DNA from 3 places in the Streptomyces sp. NBC_00289 genome. Region 3 is predicted to be linked to each of the others. Evidence: predicted binding sites of a transcription regulator. Region 3 holds the regulator's gene; each other region holds the start of a gene.

The links. Region 3 encodes HrcA, which represses chaperone genes, less so after heat shock. Its sites were predicted from a motif close to TTNGCACTCNGNNNNNCNGAGTGCNAA; they were not measured.
Region 1: a site for HrcA is predicted at 1,746-1,772, ahead of groES (co-chaperone GroES). Genes of this name have one in related genera too.
Region 2: a site for HrcA is predicted at 2,353-2,379, ahead of groL (chaperonin GroEL). Genes of this name have one in related genera too.

The regions. Positions count from the first base shown of each region.
Region 1 is NZ_CP108046.1:4,340,381-4,347,129, reverse strand. Features, by position in the region: gene OG985_RS19610 (polysaccharide deacetylase family protein) at 1-715, shown strand, start outside; gene OG985_RS19605 (polysaccharide deacetylase family protein) at 742-1,590, shown strand; gene groES (co-chaperone GroES) at 1,918-2,226, shown strand; gene groL (chaperonin GroEL) at 2,340-3,965, shown strand; gene OG985_RS19590 (ester cyclase) at 4,045-4,752, opposite strand; gene OG985_RS19585 (SDR family NAD(P)-dependent oxidoreductase) at 4,961-5,734, opposite strand; gene OG985_RS19580 (MOSC domain-containing protein) at 5,832-6,500, opposite strand; gene OG985_RS19575 (LysR family transcriptional regulator) at 6,581-6,749, shown strand, end outside.
Region 2 is NZ_CP108046.1:5,572,997-5,579,745, reverse strand. Features, by position in the region: gene OG985_RS25360 (NADH:flavin oxidoreductase) at 1-322, opposite strand, end outside; gene groL (chaperonin GroEL) at 565-2,190, opposite strand; gene OG985_RS25350 (cold-shock protein) at 2,555-2,761, opposite strand; gene OG985_RS25345 (MoaD/ThiS family protein) at 3,203-3,478, opposite strand; gene thrC (threonine synthase) at 3,541-4,824, opposite strand; SAM riboswitch class I at 4,840-4,994, opposite strand; gene OG985_RS25335 (glucosyl-3-phosphoglycerate synthase) at 5,155-6,099, shown strand; gene OG985_RS25330 (trehalose-6-phosphate synthase) at 6,217-6,749, shown strand, end outside.
Region 3 is NZ_CP108046.1:6,790,135-6,796,883, forward strand. Features, by position in the region: gene OG985_RS30740 (SpoIIE family protein phosphatase) at 1-409, shown strand, start outside; gene hemW (radical SAM family heme chaperone HemW) at 611-1,843, shown strand; gene OG985_RS30750 (DUF3097 domain-containing protein) at 2,066-2,932, opposite strand; gene OG985_RS30755 (MBL fold metallo-hydrolase) at 2,967-3,701, opposite strand; gene hrcA (heat-inducible transcriptional repressor HrcA) at 3,970-4,986, shown strand; gene dnaJ (molecular chaperone DnaJ) at 4,987-6,123, shown strand; gene OG985_RS30770 (nitronate monooxygenase) at 6,213-6,749, shown strand, end outside.

The sequences.
Region 1 (6,749 bases), 2.4 Mb from region 3:
CCGGGTCGCCGCCGCGCGGCGCTGGGGCCTGGCTCGGGTCCCGCTGACGGCACCGGCGCCGCCCGCGGAGAAGCCGGTGATCAGGACCCGCAAGGGTTTCGAAGTGCACGACCACGACGAACTGCGCCTCCCCCCGGTCTTCACCACCGTCCCCACCCGCCAGAAGATCGTCTTCCTCACCATCGACGACGGCGCCGAGAAGGACCCGGCGTTCCTGCGCATGACGAGCGACCTGAAGATCCCGTACACCGCCTTCCTCAGCGACTTCCTGATCAGGAAGGACTACGGCTACTTCCGCAGGATGCGGGAGTCGGGGGTGAACCTGAACAACCACACCCTGCACCACCCCTACCTGCCGGCCCTGTCCTACGCCCGCCAGAAGCGGGAGATCTGCGGCATGCAGGACGTGATCGAGAAGCAGTACGGCAGGCGCCCCGCCCTCTTCCGCCCGCCCTACGGCAACTACGACGCGGACACCCTGCGCGCCGCCAAATCCTGCGGCATCAGGTACGCCCCCCTCTGGGCCGAGGAGGTCTTCGTCGACCACTGGGAGTACCGCGAGTGGGACCGCGACATCCATCCGGGTGACATCGTCCTCAGTCACTTCCGGGGCAGACGGGACTGGAAGGGCACGATGCCCGACATGATCCGCCGTTTCCTCGACAAGATCACCGCCAGGGGATACGCGGTGGCCCGCCTCGAGGACTACCTGTGAGGCTGCGGGCGGGACCGCGGACCCCGGTGCTTCCGCGAGCTCTCGCTCCCCGGCGGGCACGGGTGCTGACACTGGTGGCCGGACTGCTGGGGCTGGCGCTCCTCGCCGGCTGCGCCCAGTCCGTCGACCCCATCGAACGGCTGAGCAAGAAGGCGGCCCAGCGGGTACGGCCGCACGAACCGGCCACGTCGGCAGAGCCCGCGTACCGCCGCTGGGGACTCGCGCTCCCGCTGCCCCCGGCCCCGCGGGTGCGCGCCCGGCCCCCCGCCGCCCGTACGGCGGGCCCCGGTCTGCCGCCCGTGGTGGACCGGGTGCGCACCCGCGACCGAGTCGTCTTCCTCACCTACGACGACGGCGCCGAGCAGGACCCGCGGTTCGTCGACATGGTCCGTGAACTGCGGCTCCCCGTCAGCCTGTTCCTCACGGACAGTGTCGTCGGCCCGGGGTACGGCCACTTCGCGCGACTGCAGGCGGTCGGCGCGAGGGTCCAGAACCACACCCTCGACCACCCCGCCCTGCGCGGCCTGCCCTACGCCGGCCAGCGCGCCGAGATCTGCGGCCAGCAGGACAAGCTCACGTCCCGCTTCGGCATCCGCCCCCGCTTCTTCCGGCCCCCGTACGGCACGTACGACACGAACACCCTGCGCGCGGCCGCCGACTGCGGCCTCTCGGCGGTCGTCCGCTGGCGCGCGTCGCTGGAGGGCGGCGGCACCCTGACGTACACATACGGCGAGCCACGCCTGCGGCCCGGCGACATCGTGTCGGTGGCCTCGGGCGAGTCGACGGGCCTGACCCTCGTGAAACGCACCACCCGACTGCTGCGCGAGACACAGGAACGCGGCCTGACGGTGGGCCGACTGGAGGACTACCTCTGAACAGCGGGCCATATTGAGCCGGTCCGGCGTTTGAGGACGAGGACCGCAGGGCCGAAGCGGGGGCCTGGGGGCGGCAGCCCCCGGCAACGCCCACCCGAGAAGGGGGCCAGACGGGGCCGCACCCAGGTGAAAACCCCGCCACGCGCCGCAGGCAATTGGCACTCCGCTTGACCGAGTGCTAATCGCGGTCATAGTCTCGGCTTTGGCACTCCCCCCGGGAGAGTGCCAACCAGCGACAGGCAGGTCCGGCACCCGCGACGACGGATCGACCTGGGCGCGACCCCAGACAGTTAGCCCCGTGAGATCTCCGAAGGGGGAGGTCGGATCGTGACGACCACCAGCTCCAAGGTTGCCATCAAGCCGCTCGAGGACCGCATTGTGGTCCAGCCGCTCGACGCCGAGCAGACCACCGCCTCTGGCCTGGTCATCCCGGACACGGCCAAGGAGAAGCCCCAGGAGGGCGTCGTCCTGGCCGTCGGTCCGGGCCGCTTCGAGAACGGCGAGCGCCTGCCGCTCGACGTGAAGACCGGCGACATCGTGCTGTACAGCAAGTACGGCGGCACCGAAGTGAAGTACAACGGCGAGGAGTACCTCGTCCTCTCGGCTCGCGACGTCCTCGCGATCATCGAGAAGTAATCCGCTTCGAAGCACATTGCATTGAGCTGCGCCCCTGGCCCCCGCGATCACATGAGCCGGGCGTCGGGGGCGCAGTCAATTTCACCTAGATTCCCGAGAGGGCTCACGCTCCCATGGCGAAGATCCTGAAGTTCGACGAAGACGCCCGTCGCGCCCTCGAGCGCGGCGTCAACAAGCTTGCCGACACGGTGAAGGTGACGATCGGCCCCCGTGGCCGCAACGTCGTCATCGACAAGAAGTTCGGCGCCCCCACCATCACCAACGACGGCGTGACCATCGCCCGTGAGGTCGAGGTCGAGGACCCGTTCGAGAACCTCGGCGCCCAGCTGGTGAAGGAGGTGGCGACCAAGACCAACGACATCGCGGGTGACGGCACCACCACCGCCACCGTGCTGGCCCAGGCGCTCGTACGCGAGGGCCTGAAGAACGTCGCCGCCGGTGCCTCCCCGGCCGCCCTGAAGAAGGGCATCGACGCCGCGGTCAAGGCGGTCTCCGAGGAGCTCCTCGCCACCGCCCGTCCGATCGACGAGAAGTCCGACATCGCGGCCGTCGCCGGGCTGTCCGCCCAGGACAGCCAGGTCGGCGAGCTCATCGCCGAGGCGATGGACAAGGTCGGCAAGGACGGTGTCATCACCGTCGAGGAGTCCAACACCTTCGGTCTGGAGCTGGACTTCACCGAGGGCATGGCCTTCGACAAGGGCTACCTGTCGCCGTACTTCGTGACGGACCAGGAGCGTATGGAGGCCGTCCTCGACGACCCGTACATCCTGATCACGCAGGGCAAGATCTCGTCGATCCAGGACCTGCTGCCGCTGCTGGAGAAGGTCATCCAGACCAACTCCTCCAAGCCGCTGCTGATCATCGCCGAGGACGTCGAGGGTGAGGCCCTCTCCACCCTGGTCGTGAACAAGATCCGCGGCACCTTCAACGCGGTCGCGGTCAAGGCCCCCGGCTTCGGTGACCGCCGCAAGGCCATGCTCCAGGACATCGCGATCCTGACCGGCGCCACGGTCGTCGCCGAGGAGGTCGGCCTCAAGCTCGACCAGGTCGGCCTGGACGTGCTGGGCTCCGCCCGCCGCGTGACGATCACCAAGGACGACACCACGATCGTCGACGGTGCCGGCAAGACCGAGGAAGTCCACGGTCGCGTCAACCAGATCAAGGCCGAGATCGAGAACACGGACTCCGACTGGGACCGCGAGAAGCTCCAGGAGCGCCTCGCGAAGCTGGCCGGCGGCGTGTGCGTGATCAAGGTCGGCGCCGCCACCGAGGTGGAGCTGAAGGAGAAGAAGCACCGCCTGGAGGACGCCATCTCCGCGACCCGCGCCGCGGTCGAGGAGGGCATCGTCTCCGGTGGTGGCTCCGCGCTCGTCCACGCCGTGAAGGTCCTCGAGGGCAACCTCGGCAAGACCGGCGACGAGGCCACGGGTGTCGCGGTCGTCCGCCGCGCCGCCGTCGAGCCGCTGCGCTGGATCGCCGAGAACGCCGGCCTGGAGGGTTACGTCATCACCTCCAAGGTCGCCGAGCTCGACAAGGGCCAGGGCTTCAACGCCGCCACCGGCGAGTACGGCGACCTGGTCAAGGCCGGCGTCATCGACCCGGTCAAGGTCACCCGCTCCGCCCTGGAGAACGCCGCCTCCATCGCCTCCCTCCTCCTCACGACCGAGACCCTGGTCGTCGAGAAGAAGGAAGAAGAGGAGCCGGCCGCCGGCGGCCACGGCCACGGCCACTCCCACTGAGGCAGGCACCACCCGCACCCCGAGAGAAGCCCCCGCTCCGCGCCCGCGGAACGGGGGCTTCTCCGTTGCCGGGAACCGACTACTGCTCCAGCCCTTCGAGCGCCCCCAGCTGGGCCATCAGCCCCAGCCGGTCGTACTGCCACCACGCCTCGGTGATCTTCCCGTCCTCGCCGCACCGGAAGACGGTCGTGCCGGTCATCGTGGCCCGCTTCCCACTGGCCGGCAGCCCCATGAAGTCACCGGTCTGGGTCCCACTCCAGGACCAGCGGGTGCACACCCGGTCCCCGTCGGCGATCTGGTCCTCGACGTGGAAGGCGAAGTCGAAGCCGCCGCGCCACATCTCGATCTCGCGCCGCATCGCGTCCATGCCGATGGTGTCCTGCTCGTTGGCGGGATCGTGGTCGTGGTAGTCCTGCGCGATCAGCCCGTCCAGCGGCGGCAGTTCACCCTTGGTGCCGATGGTCTCGAAGAACCGGCGCGCGTTCTCCGCGTACAACTGCTCGTCCCGCACGACCTCCAGATCCGTGAAGGTGGGCATCTCGTCGCACAGGGCCACCATCTCCCGGAAGATCTTGTCGGTCTCCGGCAGGTTGGAGTTCCGCATCGCCTCCTCGTACGACGGGAACTCCACGATCTCGACGATGTGCGAGGAGTCGGACAGGTCCTTACCGATCACGCTGTGGGTCGCCGTCCGCTTCCCCTTGGTCTGCTCGACCCACGTGTCCATCAGCCGGTTCATGTCGTCGAACCGGCTGGTCCTGCAGTCGATGAGCTGTACGAATGTCATGGTGCCGCCTCCGGCCCCCCTGGGTCCGGTGGAACCCTCCCATTCTCCCACCGGAACGCCTCGGTGCCTCGCGCCCGACGGGCGACATGCCGCCGTGGTCGGGTCAGCCCACGGGGAGGCTGCGGCCGGTGGCCGGGGTCGGGTCAGCCACGGACCGCCGCCACGCGCGCCCTACCCGTCCGAGGGCCGGTCCCGACCGCGTCGCCCCCTACTGCGGCCCGTACTTCCGTCCCGTCCGGGAACTGATGCCCCCGAGCAACGCCCTCGGCGTGACCTTCACCAGGCCCATCAGCGCCTTGTACCGCGGGTCCGGGACCGACAGCGACTTCCCCCGGGCCAGGTCCGCGAGCGCCGCCGCGACCAGCTTGTCGGCGTCCAGCCACATCCAGCCGGGGATGTTGTCCGTGCCCATCCCGGCCCGCTCGTGGAACTCCGTACGCACGAAGCCGGGGCACAGCGCCATCAGCCGCACCCCGGTGCCGACCAGGTCCCGCGCCGCGCCCTGCGTGAACTGCACGACCCAGGCCTTGGACGCGCCGTACGTCCCGCGCGGCACGAAGGCGGCCACGGACGCGACGTTGACGACCCCGCCCCGGCCCCGCTCCCGCATCGCCTCCGTCGCCGCCGACGTCAGCCGAAGCACCGCCTCGCAGTGCACCTTGAGCATCTTGAGCTCGTCGGCCATGGACACGTCGAGGTAGCGGCCCTTGTTGCCGAAGCCGGCGTTGTTGACCAGCAGGTCCACCGGGTTTCGGCGGTCGGCGAGGCGGGCTGCCACCGTCTCGATGCCGTCGTCCGTCGCGAGGTCGGCGGTCAGCACCTCCGCCTCGATGCCGTGCCGGTCGTGCAGCTCGGTCGCCTGCTCCCCGAGCCGCTTGGTGTCCCGTGCCACCAGGACGAGGTTGTGCCCGTCAGCCGCGAGCCGTCGCGCGAACGCGGCACCGATGCCCGCGGTCGATCCCGTGATCAATGCTGTTGTCATGGCGCAAGGTTAGTGACCCGGACCGATCACGTCCGGTCACTGCACAGGGCCTCCCCATCAGTGCGGACCCGGCCGGAAGATGTCCCGTGCGACCCGGTCAGGACCCGTACCTCTCCACGTACGCCCGCGCCGCCGCCAGCGATTCGGGATGCAGCGCCGCACCCGCCACGAGCAGCCGCGGCAGCAGTTCCCGCTCGGTGGTGACCGCCCGGAACTGGAGCGCCACCGTCACGTCGTGGTCCGGCCGGTGCACGATCTCCACGGGGTCCCCGGCACCTATCTCGCCTGGCTGTATCACCCGCAGGTACGCGCCCGGCGCACCCTTCCGCGTGAACCGCTTCACCCACCTCGGCTCATCCAGATGGCCCTGGAAGGTACGGCAGGGAATCCGCCCGCAGGTGACCTCGAGGACCACTCCGGAGCCGATCCGCCAGCGCTCGCCGATCAGCGCGCCGGACACGTCCAGGCCCGCGGTCGTCAGGTTCTCGCCGAACGAGCCGCTCGCCAGCGGCCGCCCCAACTCGCGTTCCCAGTCGTCCAGGTCCTCGCGCGCCACGGCGTACACGGCCTGGTCGTCGCCGCCGTGGTGGCGCGTGTCGCTCACCGTGTCGCCAGCCAGACCGCTCCTCCCGATCCCCTTGGGACCGGGGGCCGCCACCCGTACCGGCCCGTCGGCGGGCCGCTTGTCGATGGCGGTCAGCCCCTCCGGCTGGTCCGTGTACGGCACGGCCCGCGCCCGGCCCAGGTTCACAGACAGAAGCTTCATGGCCGCACGGTAGGCGACGGTGAGTCAAAGTGTCGACGGGATATTCGGCGTCGTACCAAAGGCTCGCTTATCATGGAAGGGTGATCGAAGCCCGTCATCTGCGTGTGCTGCGCGCCGTCGCCACCACCGGCTCCTTCTCGGCGGCGGGACGCGAGCTGGGCTGCACCCAGCCCGCCGTCAGCCAGCAGATGAAGGCCCTGGAAGCCTCGGTGGGCACCCCCCTGCTGATCCGCACCGGACGCGAGATGC
Region 2 (6,749 bases), 1.2 Mb from region 3:
TCCCGCCCGCCGCGTGCACGGCCTCGGCGACCTTCGCCCAGCCCGCGAGCTGCTCCTCGCCGTGGAAGCGCGGGACGCGGTCGCTCTGCCCGGCCGAATCGTGCCCCACGTACGTGCCCTCGGTGACGATCAGACCGACACCGGCGGCGGCACGGCGGGCGTAGTACGACACCACGTCCTCGCCGGGGACGCCGCCCGGGGAGAACATCCGCGTCATGGGCGCCATCGCGATGCGGTTCGGGACGGTCAGGCCGTTGATGGAGACGGGCCGGGAGAGGATCTGCGCGGCGCGGGAGGCGACGGGCCGGGTGCTGGCGGTCACGTGGAGGGCTCCTGGTGGTGGGTGCTGCTGACGTGTGGTGAACCGAACGGTTTGCCGTGTGGTGAACCGAACGGTATGTGCACATGCATTGAGTGCGCGTCAACGTCAACTTCCGGGTCCCCGCCCCCATTCCGCCGCCCGCGGGATCAGCCCTGTGATCCCGGACACGACCGAGGGCGGCACCCCCTGTCTCCAGGGAGTGCCGCCCTCGGTACGAGCGGACCGGGTCCGAGCCGTCAGGCTCAGAAGTCCATGTCACCGCCCGGCATGCCGCCGGGGGCGCCGCCGGCGGCGGCCTTCTCCGGCTTGTCGGCGATGACGGCCTCGGTGGTCAGGAACAGCGCGGCGATGGAGGCGGCGTTCTGCAGGGCAGAGCGCGTGACCTTCGCCGGGTCGATGATGCCTTCGGCGATCATGTCGACGTACTCACCGGTCGCGGCGTTCAGGCCGTGACCGACGGGCAGGTTGCGCACCTTCTCGACGATGACGCCACCCTCGAGACCACCGTTGACGGCGATCTGCTTGAGCGGGGCCTCCAGGGCGAGCCGCACGGCGTTCGCGCCGGTCGCCTCGTCACCCGTGAGCTCGAGCTTCTCGAAGACCGAGGAAGCCTGGATGAGCGCCACGCCACCACCGGCGACGATGCCCTCCTCGACGGCCGCCTTCGCGTTGCGAACGGCGTCCTCGATGCGGTGCTTGCGCTCCTTGAGCTCGACCTCGGTGGCGGCACCGGCCTTGATGACGGCCACGCCGCCGGCCAGCTTCGCCAGACGCTCCTGGAGCTTCTCGCGGTCGTAGTCCGAGTCGGAGTTCTCGATCTCGGCACGGATCTGGTTGACCCGGCCCTGGACCTGCTCGGCCGAACCGGCGCCGTCCACGATCGTGGTCTCGTCCTTGGTGATGACGACCTTGCGAGCGCGACCGAGCAGGTCGATGCTCGCGTTCTCCAGCTTGAGGCCGACCTCCTCGGAGATGACCTCGCCGCCCGTGAGGATGGCGATGTCGCCGAGCATGGCCTTGCGGCGGTCACCGAAGCCCGGAGCCTTGACGGCGACGGACTTGAAGGTGCCACGGATCTTGTTGACGACCAGGGTCGACAGGGCCTCGCCCTCGACGTCCTCGGCGATGATCAGCAGCGGCTTGCCCGACTGCATGACCTTCTCGAGGAGCGGGAGCAGGTCCTTGACGGAGCTGATCTTGGAGTTGGCGATCAGGATGTACGGGTCGTCGAGCGACGCCTCCATCCGCTCCATGTCGGTGGCGAAGTACGCCGAGATGTAGCCCTTGTCGAAGCGCATACCCTCGGTGAGCTCCAGCTCCAGACCGAAGGTCTGGGACTCCTCGACGGTGATGACGCCTTCCTTGCCGACCTTGTCCATCGCCTCGGCGATGAGCTCGCCGATCTGGGTGTCGGCGGCGGAGATGGAGGCCGTGGAGGCGATCTGCTCCTTGGTCTCCACGTCCTTGGCCTGCTCGAGCAGGGCACCGGAGACGGCCTCGACGGCCTTCTCGATACCGCGCTTGAGGGCCATCGGGTTGGCGCCGGCGGCTACGTTGCGCAGACCCTCGCGCACCAGCGCCTGGGCGAGCACGGTCGCCGTGGTCGTTCCGTCGCCGGCGACGTCGTCCGTCTTCTTGGCGACTTCCTTGACCAGCTCGGCGCCGATCTTCTCGTACGGGTCCTCGAGCTCGATCTCCTTGGCGATGGAAACTCCATCGTTGGTGATCGTGGGCGCGCCCCACTTCTTCTCGAGGACGACGTTGCGGCCCTTGGGGCCAAGGGTGACCTTGACGGCGTCGGCGAGCTGGTTCATCCCGCGCTCGAGACCGCGCCGTGCCTCCTCGTCGAACGCGATGATCTTGGCCATGTGAAGTGGTCCTCCCGGACAGGGGGTGGATTTCTCCGGACCGCGCTGGCGCCCGCGACGGACGGCTCGCCTGCCTCGTGGTTCCTTGCCCCACCCGGCCTGCGGGCCTCACCGACCCGGTCCTAGTTGTCACTCTCACCTGGAGAGTGCTAACGCCAATGATTAGCACTCGCCCATGCCGAGTGCAAGCGCCTGCCCGGGATCGAGGGGGCGCTCAGCGGTGCGCGAACACGCCCCCGGCAGGTCACGGGCGTGTCCGCGACGGATCCCGGACACGCCGAAGGGCTCGTAACCCATGACTCCCCATGGGATACGAGCCCTCCGAAGAAGAACAGAAGAACGACGCTGTCAGTCGGCGCGTGCTTCAGCCGGTCGCCAGTCGGACCATGTCCGCCTGCGGCCCCTTCTGGCCTTGCGAGATCTCGAAATCGACCCGCTGACCCTCTTCCAGGGTGCGGTAACCGTCCATCTGAATCGCGCTGTAGTGGACGAAAACATCCGCACCACCGTCGACCGCGATGAAGCCGTACCCCTTCTCCGCGTTGAACCACTTGACGGTGCCCTGAGCCATGCCTAACTCCCCTATTACTGGCCCTTGCACAGACCCGCACTTCGCGGATCCGGGTCAGACCTCACCCCCCCACATGGACGGGGGCGTGCGCCGGAACGCGTCGACCGCGGCCGAATGTATCTGCCCAACTGCCCTCTGCAACAGGTCAATCGGACGAGAATTCAGGGCACGACCGGTCGGGAATGTACGGAGAATTCACCCGAATTCGGGTCAAGTCGGGCTCCATAAAAGGAGCGAATGACTCAAAAGGCCCGCACACTTTGGCCATTTCTCATCGCATGCGGAGCCTGAACTCATATGCGTCCGTCATGCGGATGACCGCGGGTTCCCCAACTGTACCGCGCTCAACCATACAGAATTGCCCCCTCCGCTTCTCTCGCGGAGGGGGCAATCAGGTGAACTCTTGGTAATCGGCATTACCGAGGGTAATTATCCCTCCGGTCAGCCACCGGCCACGGCCGGGATGATCGACACGCCCGCCCCGTCCGGAGTCGCCGTCTCCAGGCCCTGCTCGAAGCGCACGTCGTCGTCGTTGACGTACACGTTGACGAAGCGGCGCAGCTTGCCCTGGTCGTCGAGGACCCGGGCGGCGATACCGGCGTGGTTCTTCTCCAGGTCGGTGATGACCTCGCCGAGGGTGGCGCCCTCGGCCGCCACCTCGGCCTTGCCGCCCGTGTAGGTGCGGAGGATGGTGGGGATGCGGACGTTGACGCTCATGCGGTGTGGCCTCCGGTCATGTCAGGTGGGCGCCCCGAAGGGACGCGGGGAGGAACGACGGTTCAGGCGAGACCGGCGTCCCGGAACGACTCCAGGCTCGGACGGATGGTCGCCGTCAGCCCCGTACCGGCCACGGCGTCCAGCGTCTTCAGACCGTCACCGGTGTTCAGGACGACCGTCGTCAGCGTCGGGTCGAGAAGACCGTTCTCGATCAGCTTCTTCGTGACACCCACCGTCACGCCACCCGCCGTCTCGGCGAAGATGCCCTCGGTCCGCGCGAGCAGCCGGATCGCGTCCACGATCTGCTCGTCGTCGACGTCCTCCACCGCACCGCCCGTGCGGCGCGCGATGTCCAGGACGTACGGCCCGTCGGCCGGGTTGCCGATGGCCAGCGACTTGGCGATGGTGTCCGGCTTCTGCGGTCGGACGACGTCGTGGCCGGCCTTGTAGGCGACCGACACCGGGGAACAGCCCTCCGCCTGCGCGCCGAAGATCCTGTACGGCCTGTCCTCGACGAGCCCGAGCTTGATCAGTTCCTGCAGACCCTTGTCGATCTTCGTGAGCTGGGAGCCGGAGGCGATCGGCACGACCAGCTGGTCCGGCAGCCGCCAGCCGAGCTGCTCGCAGATCTCGTACGCCAGCGTCTTGGAGCCCTCGGCGTAGTACGGCCGCAGGTTGACGTTGACGAAGCCCCAGCCCTCACCGGCCGGGTCGCCGATCAGCTCGGAGCAGAAGCGGTTCACATCGTCGTAGTTGCCCTCGATGCCGACGAGCTCCCCGCCGTAGATCGCGGCCATGACGACCTTGCCCTGCTCCAGGTCGTGCGGGATGAACACGCAGGAGCGGAAGCCGGCCCGGGCGGCGGCGGCGCCGACCGCGCCGGCCAGGTTGCCCGTGGAGGAGCAGGAGAGGGTGGTGAAGCCGAAGGCGCGGGCGGCCTCGATGGCCTGCGCGACGACACGGTCCTTGAAGGAGTGCGTCGGGTTGCCGGAGTCGTCCTTGACGAAGAGCTTGCCGGCGTCGACGCCCAGCTCGCGGGCCAGGTTGTCGGCCTGGACGAGCTTGGTCCAGCCGGGGTTGATGTTGGGCTTGTCCGCCACGTCGGCCGGGACGGGCAGCAGCGGCGCGTAGCGCCAGATGTTCGCGGGGCCCGCCTCGATACGCTTGCGGAGTTCCTCGGTGTCGTAGGCCGAGAAGTCGTAGGCGATCTCGAGCGGGCCGAAACACTCCTCGCAGGCGAAGACCGGGCCGAGGGGCACGCGGTGGCCGCATTCGCGGCAGGAGAGCGCCGCGGCGGGGCCGAGGTCTACGGAGTCGGTGGTGCTTGCAACAGTCTGCACAGCCATGGAGGCGAGGCCCTTTCCTCATCTTCCTCACGACGCATCTCGCCGTAAGACGGATTTGGCACCTTCCCTAGCCGGGAGCCTCGCGTAATGATCAACAGTGATCGACGAGACCGGCTGGAGGGTTGCCGGGGCTTCAACGGGCCGTATCCCTCTGCCCCTCTGGATGAGCGGTATTTAGTTGTCCACGCAACGACCCCCGACATGCGATGGTCATCAGCGTTGTTCAAGACTGTAACCGAAGGCCAGGACAGTTGAGATAGCCGTCCGAACCGCGAGATGGATCACAGCTGATCACAGACTCGCCGAGAGAACGCAGAGGAGCCGCGCACTGTGCTGGAAGAAGTCGAGCGCTGGCTGAGCACCCGCTCCTGGTCCGTGACCAGTCGCCCGCTGCACAAGATCCTGGCCGCGAAGCGCATGACGGGCCAGACGGTCTCCGTCGTACTGCCCGCGCTCAACGAGGAGGAGACGGTCGGTGACATCGTCGCCGTGATCCGTCACGACCTCATGCACCAGGTCCCGCTCGTCGACGAGATAGTCGTCGTCGACTCGGGGTCCACCGACCGCACCTCCGAGGTGGCCGCCGCGGCCGGCGCCCGGGTCGTCCACCGCGACGACATCCTGCCGCACATCCCGCCCGTGCCGGGCAAGGGCGAGGTCCTGTGGCGCTCGCTCCTGGTGACCAGCGGGGACATCGTCTGCTTCATCGACGCGGACCTGAAGGAGTTCTCCTCCGACTTCGTCTCCGGCATCGTGGGGCCGCTGCTCACCGATCCCGGCGTCGACCTGGTCAAGGCCATGTACGACCGTCCGCTCGGCGGCCGGGCCGGCCAGGGCGGCCGGGTCACCGAACTGATGGCCCGCCCGCTGCTGAACATGCACTGGCCCCAGCTGGCCGGTTTCGTACAGCCGCTCGGCGGCGAGTACGCGGCCCGCCGCTCCCTCCTGGAACAGCTGCCCTTCCCGGTCGGCTACGGCGTGGAGCTGGGCATGCTGGTCGACGCCCTGCACCTGGTCGGGCTCGACGCGCTGGCCCAGGTCGACGTGGGCGTGCGCAAGCATCGCCACCAGGACGGCCAGGCCCTGGGCCGGATGGCCGCCGCGATCTACCGCACGGCCCAGCTGCGGCTGGCCCGCGGCCACCTGATCCGCCCCTCCCTCACCCAGTTCGAGCGGGGCGAGGACGGATTCGAGCCGCGTACCTACTCCGTGGACACGGAGGAGCGGCCGCCGATGGTGGAGATCGCCGAGTACGCCACCCGAAAGGTGGCCTGACCAGGCCGGGGACGGGGGCCGTGGCGCGGACCGGGACACTCCGTATACGGCCCCGCGGACCGGCCGCAGACCCGACCGCACGTTTGAGCGTTTCCGGGCCGGGCTAGGTTGAGGCGTATGGCTTCCACCCGCGCTGCTCAGGGCGCCCAGGTACTCGTCGCGTCCAACCGCGGCCCGGTCTCCTACGAGGTGCGGGAGGACGGCTCGCTGCACGCCAGGCGCGGCGGCGGCGGGCTGGTCTCCGGCCTGTCGGCGATCGGGCCCGACGCGGGCGCCCTGTGGGTGTGCTCCGCCCTCGGTGACGGCGACCGCGAGGCGGTCCGGCGCGGGGTCGGGGAGCACGGCGTACGGATGCTGGACATCCCGGCCGACGTACACGCCGACGCCTACAACGGCATCGCCAACTCGGTGCTGTGGTTCGTCCACCACATGCTGTACCAGACCCCGCTGGAGCCGGTCTTCGGCGCGGAGTTCCGCCGCCAGTGGGCGTCGTACGAGGCGTACAACCGCGCCTTCGCCGAGGCGCTGGCGCAGGAGGCGGCCGAGGGCGCGGCGGTCCTGGTGCAGGACTACCACCTGTGCCTGGTGCCCGGAATGCTCCGCGAACTGCGCCCCGACCTGCGGATCGCGCACTTCTCGCACACCCCGTG
Region 3 (6,749 bases):
CCGTTTCCTCTCGCTCCTCTACGGCGAGCTGGTCCCCTTCGAGGGCGGGGTGCGCTGCACCCTCGCCTCCGCCGGGCATCCGCTGCCGCTGCTCCTCGGCGCGGCCGGCGAGGTCTCCGCGGCCGCGCGGCCGCAGACCCTCCTCGGAGTGGTCGAGGACGAGACGTACACCAGCGAGACGTTCGTGCTGCGCCCCGGCGACAGCCTGCTGTGCGTGACCGACGGCGTCACGGAGCGCCGCTCGGGCTCGCGCCAGTTCGACGACGGGGACGGCCTCGCGGCGGCGCTCACGGGCTGCGCCGGGCTGAGCGCCCAGCTGATCGCGGAGCGCATCAAGCACCTGGTGCACGACTTCGGCGCGCGGCCACCGGAGGACGACCTCGCGCTCCTGGTACTCCAGGCCGAGTGACGACGGCGCCGCATGCTGCCGCTGCCGCTGCCGCTGCCGCTGCCGCTGCCGCTGCCGCTGCCGCTGCCCGCGCGGACGGCTGCGTCTCGGCTCCGGCATCGGAGCCCGCCGTACCGGCCGTACCAAGGCGACCGCCCCGTCCGGCGGCCCTCCGGTGTCGGTCGGGACGGGAACGCCGGCGGGTGCTGGACAATGGAGGGCATGCCTTCCGCACTCCCCGACGGTGAGCCCGTCCCCGACGACGGCGCGCTGCCCGCGACCGCGCTCGCCGGGTCCGCCGACCGCCCCCTCGGGTTCTATCTGCACGTCCCCTACTGCGCGACCCGCTGCGGCTACTGCGACTTCAACACCTACACGGCGACGGAGCTGCGCGGCACGGGCGGGGTCCTCGCCTCCCGCGACAACTACGCGGACACCGTGATCGACGAGATCCGCCTGGCCCGCAAGATCCTCGGTGACGACCCGCGCCCGGTCCGTACGGTCTTCGTCGGCGGCGGTACGCCCACCCTGCTGGCCGCCGGCGACCTCGTACGGATGCTGCGGTCGATCCGCGAGGAGTTCGGGCTGGCCGAGGACGCGGAGGTGACGACGGAGGCGAACCCGGAGTCGGTCGACCCGTCGTATCTCGCGGCCCTGCGGAACGGCGGCTTCAACCGGATCTCCTTCGGCATGCAGAGCGCGAAGCAGCACGTGCTGGACATCCTGGACCGCACGCACACGCCGGGGCGCCCCGAGGCGTGCGTGGCGGAGGCCCGTGCGGCGGGCTTCGAGCACGTGAACCTCGACCTGATCTACGGCACCCCCGGCGAGTCCGACGACGACTGGCGGGCCTCGCTGGAGGCGGCGCTCGGCGCCGGGCCCGACCACGTCTCGGCGTACGCCCTGATCGTCGAGGAGGGCACCGGGCTCGCCCGCCGTATCCGCCGGGGCGAGGTCCCCATGACGGACGACGACGTCCACGCCGACCGCTACCTGATCGCCGAGGAACTGCTGTCGGCGGCCGGCTACGACTGGTACGAGGTGTCGAACTGGGCGACCTCGGACGCGGGCCGCTGCCTGCACAACGAGCTCTACTGGCGCGGCGCCGACTGGTGGGGCGCGGGTCCCGGCGCCCACAGCCACGTGGGCGGGGTGCGCTGGTGGAACGTGAAGCATCCGGGGGCGTACGCGGCCGCGCTGGCGTCGGGGCGCTCACCCGGCGCCGGGCGCGAGGTCCTCTCCGCGGAGGACCGGCGCGTGGAGCGGATCCTGCTGGAGCTGCGGCTGCGGGAGGGCGTTCCGCTGTCGCTCCTGCACGAGCGGGGGCTCGCCGCGGCGGGCCGGGCGCTGTCCGACGGACTGCTGCAGCGGCGGCCGTACGACGAGGGTGCCGCGGTCCTCACCCTGCGCGGGCGGCTGCTGGCGGACGCGGTGGTCAGGGACCTGGTGGACTGATACCGGGTCCGATCGACGCCTGGCGGACCGACGTCTGGTGGACTGATACCGGGTCCGCTCGACACCTGGCGGACCGACGTCTGGCGGACCGACACCCGGTGGAGTGACCTGAGCGGGGCTGTCGCGGGGCGGTCGGTCGCCCCGCCGCTCCGAACCCGGGGGCCGCCGCCCCGGACTCACGCTTCGGCCCTGGACGGGCCTCGTCCTCGAGCGCCGGACGGGCTAGGAATGCGGCGCGGTCACGAAGTCGATCAGTTCCTCGACCCGGCCCAGCAGTTCCGGCTCCAGGTCCCGGTACGAGTGGACCCGGGACAGGATGTGCTGCCAGGCCGCACCCGTGTTCTCGGGCCAGCCCAGTGCCCGGCACACGCCCGTCTTCCAGTCCTGACCACGCGGGACACGGGGCCACGCCGTGATGCCCAGCGCCGACGGCTTCACCGCCTCCCAGACGTCGATGTACGGGTGGCCGACGACCAGCGCGTGGTCGCTGGTCACCGACGCGGCGATACGTGACTCCTTGCTGCCCGGCACCAGGTGGTCCACCAGGACGCCCAGGCGGGCGTCCGGGCCCGGCGCGAAGTCGGCCACGACGGCGGGCAGGTCGTCGACGCCCTCCAGGTACTCGACCACCACGCCCTCGATGCGCAGGTCGTCGCCCCACACCCGCTCGACCAGTTCGGCGTCGTGCCGGCCCTCGACGTAGATGCGCCCGGCGCGGGCCACGCGCGCGCGTGCGCCGGGGACGGCGACCGAACCGGAGGCGGTGCGGGAGGGCCGTACCGGAGCCTGTCCGGTGGGGCGTACGAGCGTCACCACGCGGCCCTCCAGGAGGAAGCCGCGCGGCTCCATCGGGAACACCCGGTGCTTTCCGAAACGGTCCTCCAGGGTGACCGTGCCGGCCTCGCAGCGGACCACCGCGCCGCAGAAGCCGGTCCCCGGCTCCTCCACCACGAGACCCGGTTCCGCCGGCACCTCGGGCGCGGGCTTGGGCTTCTTCCACGGCGGGGTCAGGTCCGGAGAGTACAGACGGCGCCGCGGGCCCGAAGGACCCTCGTCGGAGGGGTGGTGGCGGGAGACGGGTGGGAGCATTCGGATGACGATAGGAGAAGGCGTCCCGAAGCCGCTACGACGGCCCCCGCGACACGCCGAAACGGGCCGCCAGGGCGTCCCGCTGCGCCCGCACGAACGACGCGTCCACGGCGGCGCCGTGGCCGGGCACGTACAGCGCGTCCTCGCCGCCGAGGCCCAGCAGCCGGTCGAGGGCGTCGGGCCAGCGCGACGGTACGGCGTCGGGTCCCGCCTGCGGCTCTCCGGACTCCTCGACCAGGTCGCCGCAGAAGACGACCTCCGGGTCGCCTGGCACCAGCACCACCAGGTCGTGGGCCGTGTGACCGGGGCCCACGTTCGCCAGCAGGACCTGCCGGCCGCCCAGGTCGAGGGTCCACTCGCCGCTGACGTGGTGCCGGGGCGGGGCGAGGGCGTCCACCGCCGCGCCCGCCGCCCGCTCGTCCAGCCCGTTGCGCACCGCGTCCGCGCGCAGCTCCGCCCGGCCCGCGTGGGCGAGCACCGTGTCGACGCCCACCGCGCCGAACACCTCCGCGTCCGCGAACGCGGCCGCCCCGAAGACGTGGTCGAAGTGGGGATGGGTGAGCGCGAGATGGGTCACATCTCCGCCGGCCAGCTCCGCCGCCCGGGCCCGCAGCCGGCCGCCCTCCTCGAGGCTGGACCCGGCGTCCACCATCAGGGCCGCGCCCGCCCCGACGACCAGTCCCGCCGTGCAGTCCCATCCCGGCAGCCTGCACCGCCCGACCCCGGACGCCAGCCGCTCCCACCCCAGCTCTTCCCAAGTCACCGTCATACCGCGACGCTAGGCCCTGTCTCCGCGTTCCCGCCCGCCCGGGGCGGGACAACGGGTGGGTGACGCCATGACGGGCCCTGTCGTCGTCTTCCCGCCGGGCGGCCGGCGCGGACCTGTCGGGCGCCGCGCGGACCCGCTCGGCACCGAGCCGTGCGACCGGCCTTGCCCGGGGTGCACCCCCCGGCCGTACACTGGGCCGGGAGTGCTGGCACTCGAACGGACAGAGTGCCAGGAATGGTCCGGGGGACGACATCTGGAGGTGAGCGCGGTGCTGAGTGAACGCAGGCTCAAGGTGTTGCGCGCCATCGTCCAGGACTACGTGGGCACCGAGGAGCCGGTCGGCTCGAAGGCGCTCACCGAGCGACACAGTCTCGGCGTGTCCCCGGCCACCGTCCGCAACGACATGGCCGCCCTCGAGGACGAGGGGTACATCGCCCAGCCGCACACCAGCGCCGGGCGCATCCCCACCGACAAGGGCTACCGGCTGTTCGTCGACAAGCTCGCGGGGGTCAAGCCCATGACCGCGCCCGAGCGGCGCGCCATCCAGAACTTCCTCGACGGCGCGGTCGACCTCGACGACGTCGTGGCGCGCACCGTGCGGCTGCTCGCCCAGCTCACCCGGCAGGTCGCCGTCGTGCAGTACCCGTCGCTGACCCGCTCGACCGTGCGGCACGTCGAACTGCTCGCGCTCGCCCCCGCCCGGCTGATGCTCGTGCTGATCACGGACACGGGCCGGGTCGAGCAGCGGATGGTGGACGCCCCGGCGCCCTTCGGGGAGGCCTCGCTCGCGGATCTGCGGGCGCGGCTCAACAGCCGGGTGGCGGGCCGCCGCTTCAGTGACGTCCCGCGGCTCGTGGAGGACCTCCCGGAGGGCTTCGACGCCGAGGACCGCGGTACGGTCACGACGGTGCTCTCCACCCTCCTGGAGACGCTCGTCGAGGAGAACGAGGAGCGGCTGATCATCGGCGGGACCGCCAATCTGACCCGCTTCGGACATGACTTCCCCCTCACCATCCGGCCCGTCCTGGAGGCGCTGGAGGAGCAGGTCGTGCTTCTCAAGTTGCTTGGCGAGGCGGGGGATTCGGGCATGACCGTACGCATCGGTCACGAGAACGCCTATGAGGGACTCAACTCCACTTCTGTGGTGTCGGTCGGTTACGGTTCGGGCGGCGAGGCAGTAGCCAAGCTCGGCGTGGTCGGACCGACCCGCATGGATTACCCGGGAACGATGGGAGCGGTACGCGCAGTGGCACGGTACGTCGGACAGATCCTGGCGGAGTCGTAGGTGGCCACGGACTACTACGCCGTTCTCGGCGTGCGCCGTGACGCGTCGCAGGAAGAGATCAAGAAGGCCTTCCGGCGGCTCGCTCGCGAGCTGCACCCGGACGTCAACCCGGACCCGAAGACCCAGGAGCGGTTCAAGGAGATCAACGCCGCCTACGAGGTGTTGTCGGATCCGCAGAAGAAGCAGGTCTACGACCTCGGCGGCGACCCCCTCTCGCAGGCGGGCGGCGCCGGCGCGGGCGGCTTCGGGGCCGGGGGCTTCGGGAACTTCTCGGACATCATGGACGCGTTCTTCGGTACGGCGTCCCAGCGGGGCCCGCGCTCGCGCACGCGGCGCGGCCAGGACGCGATGATCCGGCTGGAGATCGAGCTCGACGAGGCGGCCTTCGGCACCACGAAGGACATCCAGGTCGACACGGCGATCGTCTGCACCACCTGCAACGGTGAGGGCGCGGCGCCGGGCACCTCCGCCCAGACGTGTGACATGTGCCGCGGACGCGGTGAGGTGTCGCAGGTCACGCGGTCCTTCCTCGGCCAGGTCATGACCTCGCGGCCGTGCCCGCAGTGCCAGGGTTTCGGCACCGTGGTCCCCACTCCGTGTCCGGAGTGCGCGGGCGACGGGCGGGTGCGCTCGCGTCGGACGCTGACGGTGAAGATCCCCGCCGGTGTCGACAACGGCACCCGCATCCAGCTCGCGGGCGAGGGCGAGGTCGGCCCCGGCGGCGGTCCCGCCGGCGACCTCTACGTCGAGATCCACGAGCTGCCGCACTCGACCTTCCAGCGGCGCGGCGACGACCTGCACTGCACGGTCACCATCCCGATGACGGCGGCCTCCCTCGGCACCAAGGTGCCGCTGGAGACCCTCGACGGGATGGAGGAGGTCGACATCCGTCCGGGCACCCAGTCCGGCCAGTCGATCCCGCTGCACGGGCGTGGCATCACGCACCTGCGCGGCGGCGGACGCGGCGACCTGATCGTCCACGTCGAGGTCATGACCCCGAGCAAGCTGGACCCGGAGCAGGAGCGGCTGCTGCGGGAGCTCGCCAAGCTGCGCGGCGAGGAGCGGCCGACCGGGCAGTTCCAGCCGGGTCAGCAGGGGCTGTTCTCGCGGCTCAAGGACGCCTTCAACGGTCGTTGACCAAGGCCGTCCGGACCCGGATGCCGGTGGCCTATGCCGGGCGGAAGGCCGGATTCGGACTTGTTCGGAGGACGTGACAACATGCCGTCATGTCCTCCGCACTGACCGATCTCTGCCCTCATCCGATCGTGCAGGCCCCCATGGCGGGCGGCGTCTCCGTACCGCAGCTCGCCGCCGCCGTGTCCGAGGCGGGCGGGCTGGGTTTCCTGGCCGCCGGGTACAAGACCGCGGACGGGATGTACGAGGACATCAAGCAGCTGCGGGGGCTCACCGGCCGCCCGTTCGGCGTGAACCTCTTCATGCCGCAGCCGGAGTACCCCGGTCCCGGCGCGGGCGGCACGGCCGGTCCGGCCCCCCACCCGCCGGCCACCGTGGACGTCTACGCCCACCAGCTGGCGGGCGAGGCCTCCTGGTACGAGACCGAGCTCGGTGACCCGGACAGCGGCCGCGACGACGGCTACGACGCCAAGCTCGCGGTGCTGCTGGACAACCCGGTGCCGGTGGTCTCCTTCCACTTCGGCGTCCCGGGCCCGGACACCCTGGAGTCCCTGCGCCGCGTCGGCACCCTCACCCTGGCCACCGCGACCACCGTGGAGGAGGCACTCGCCGTGCAGCGGGCGGGCGCC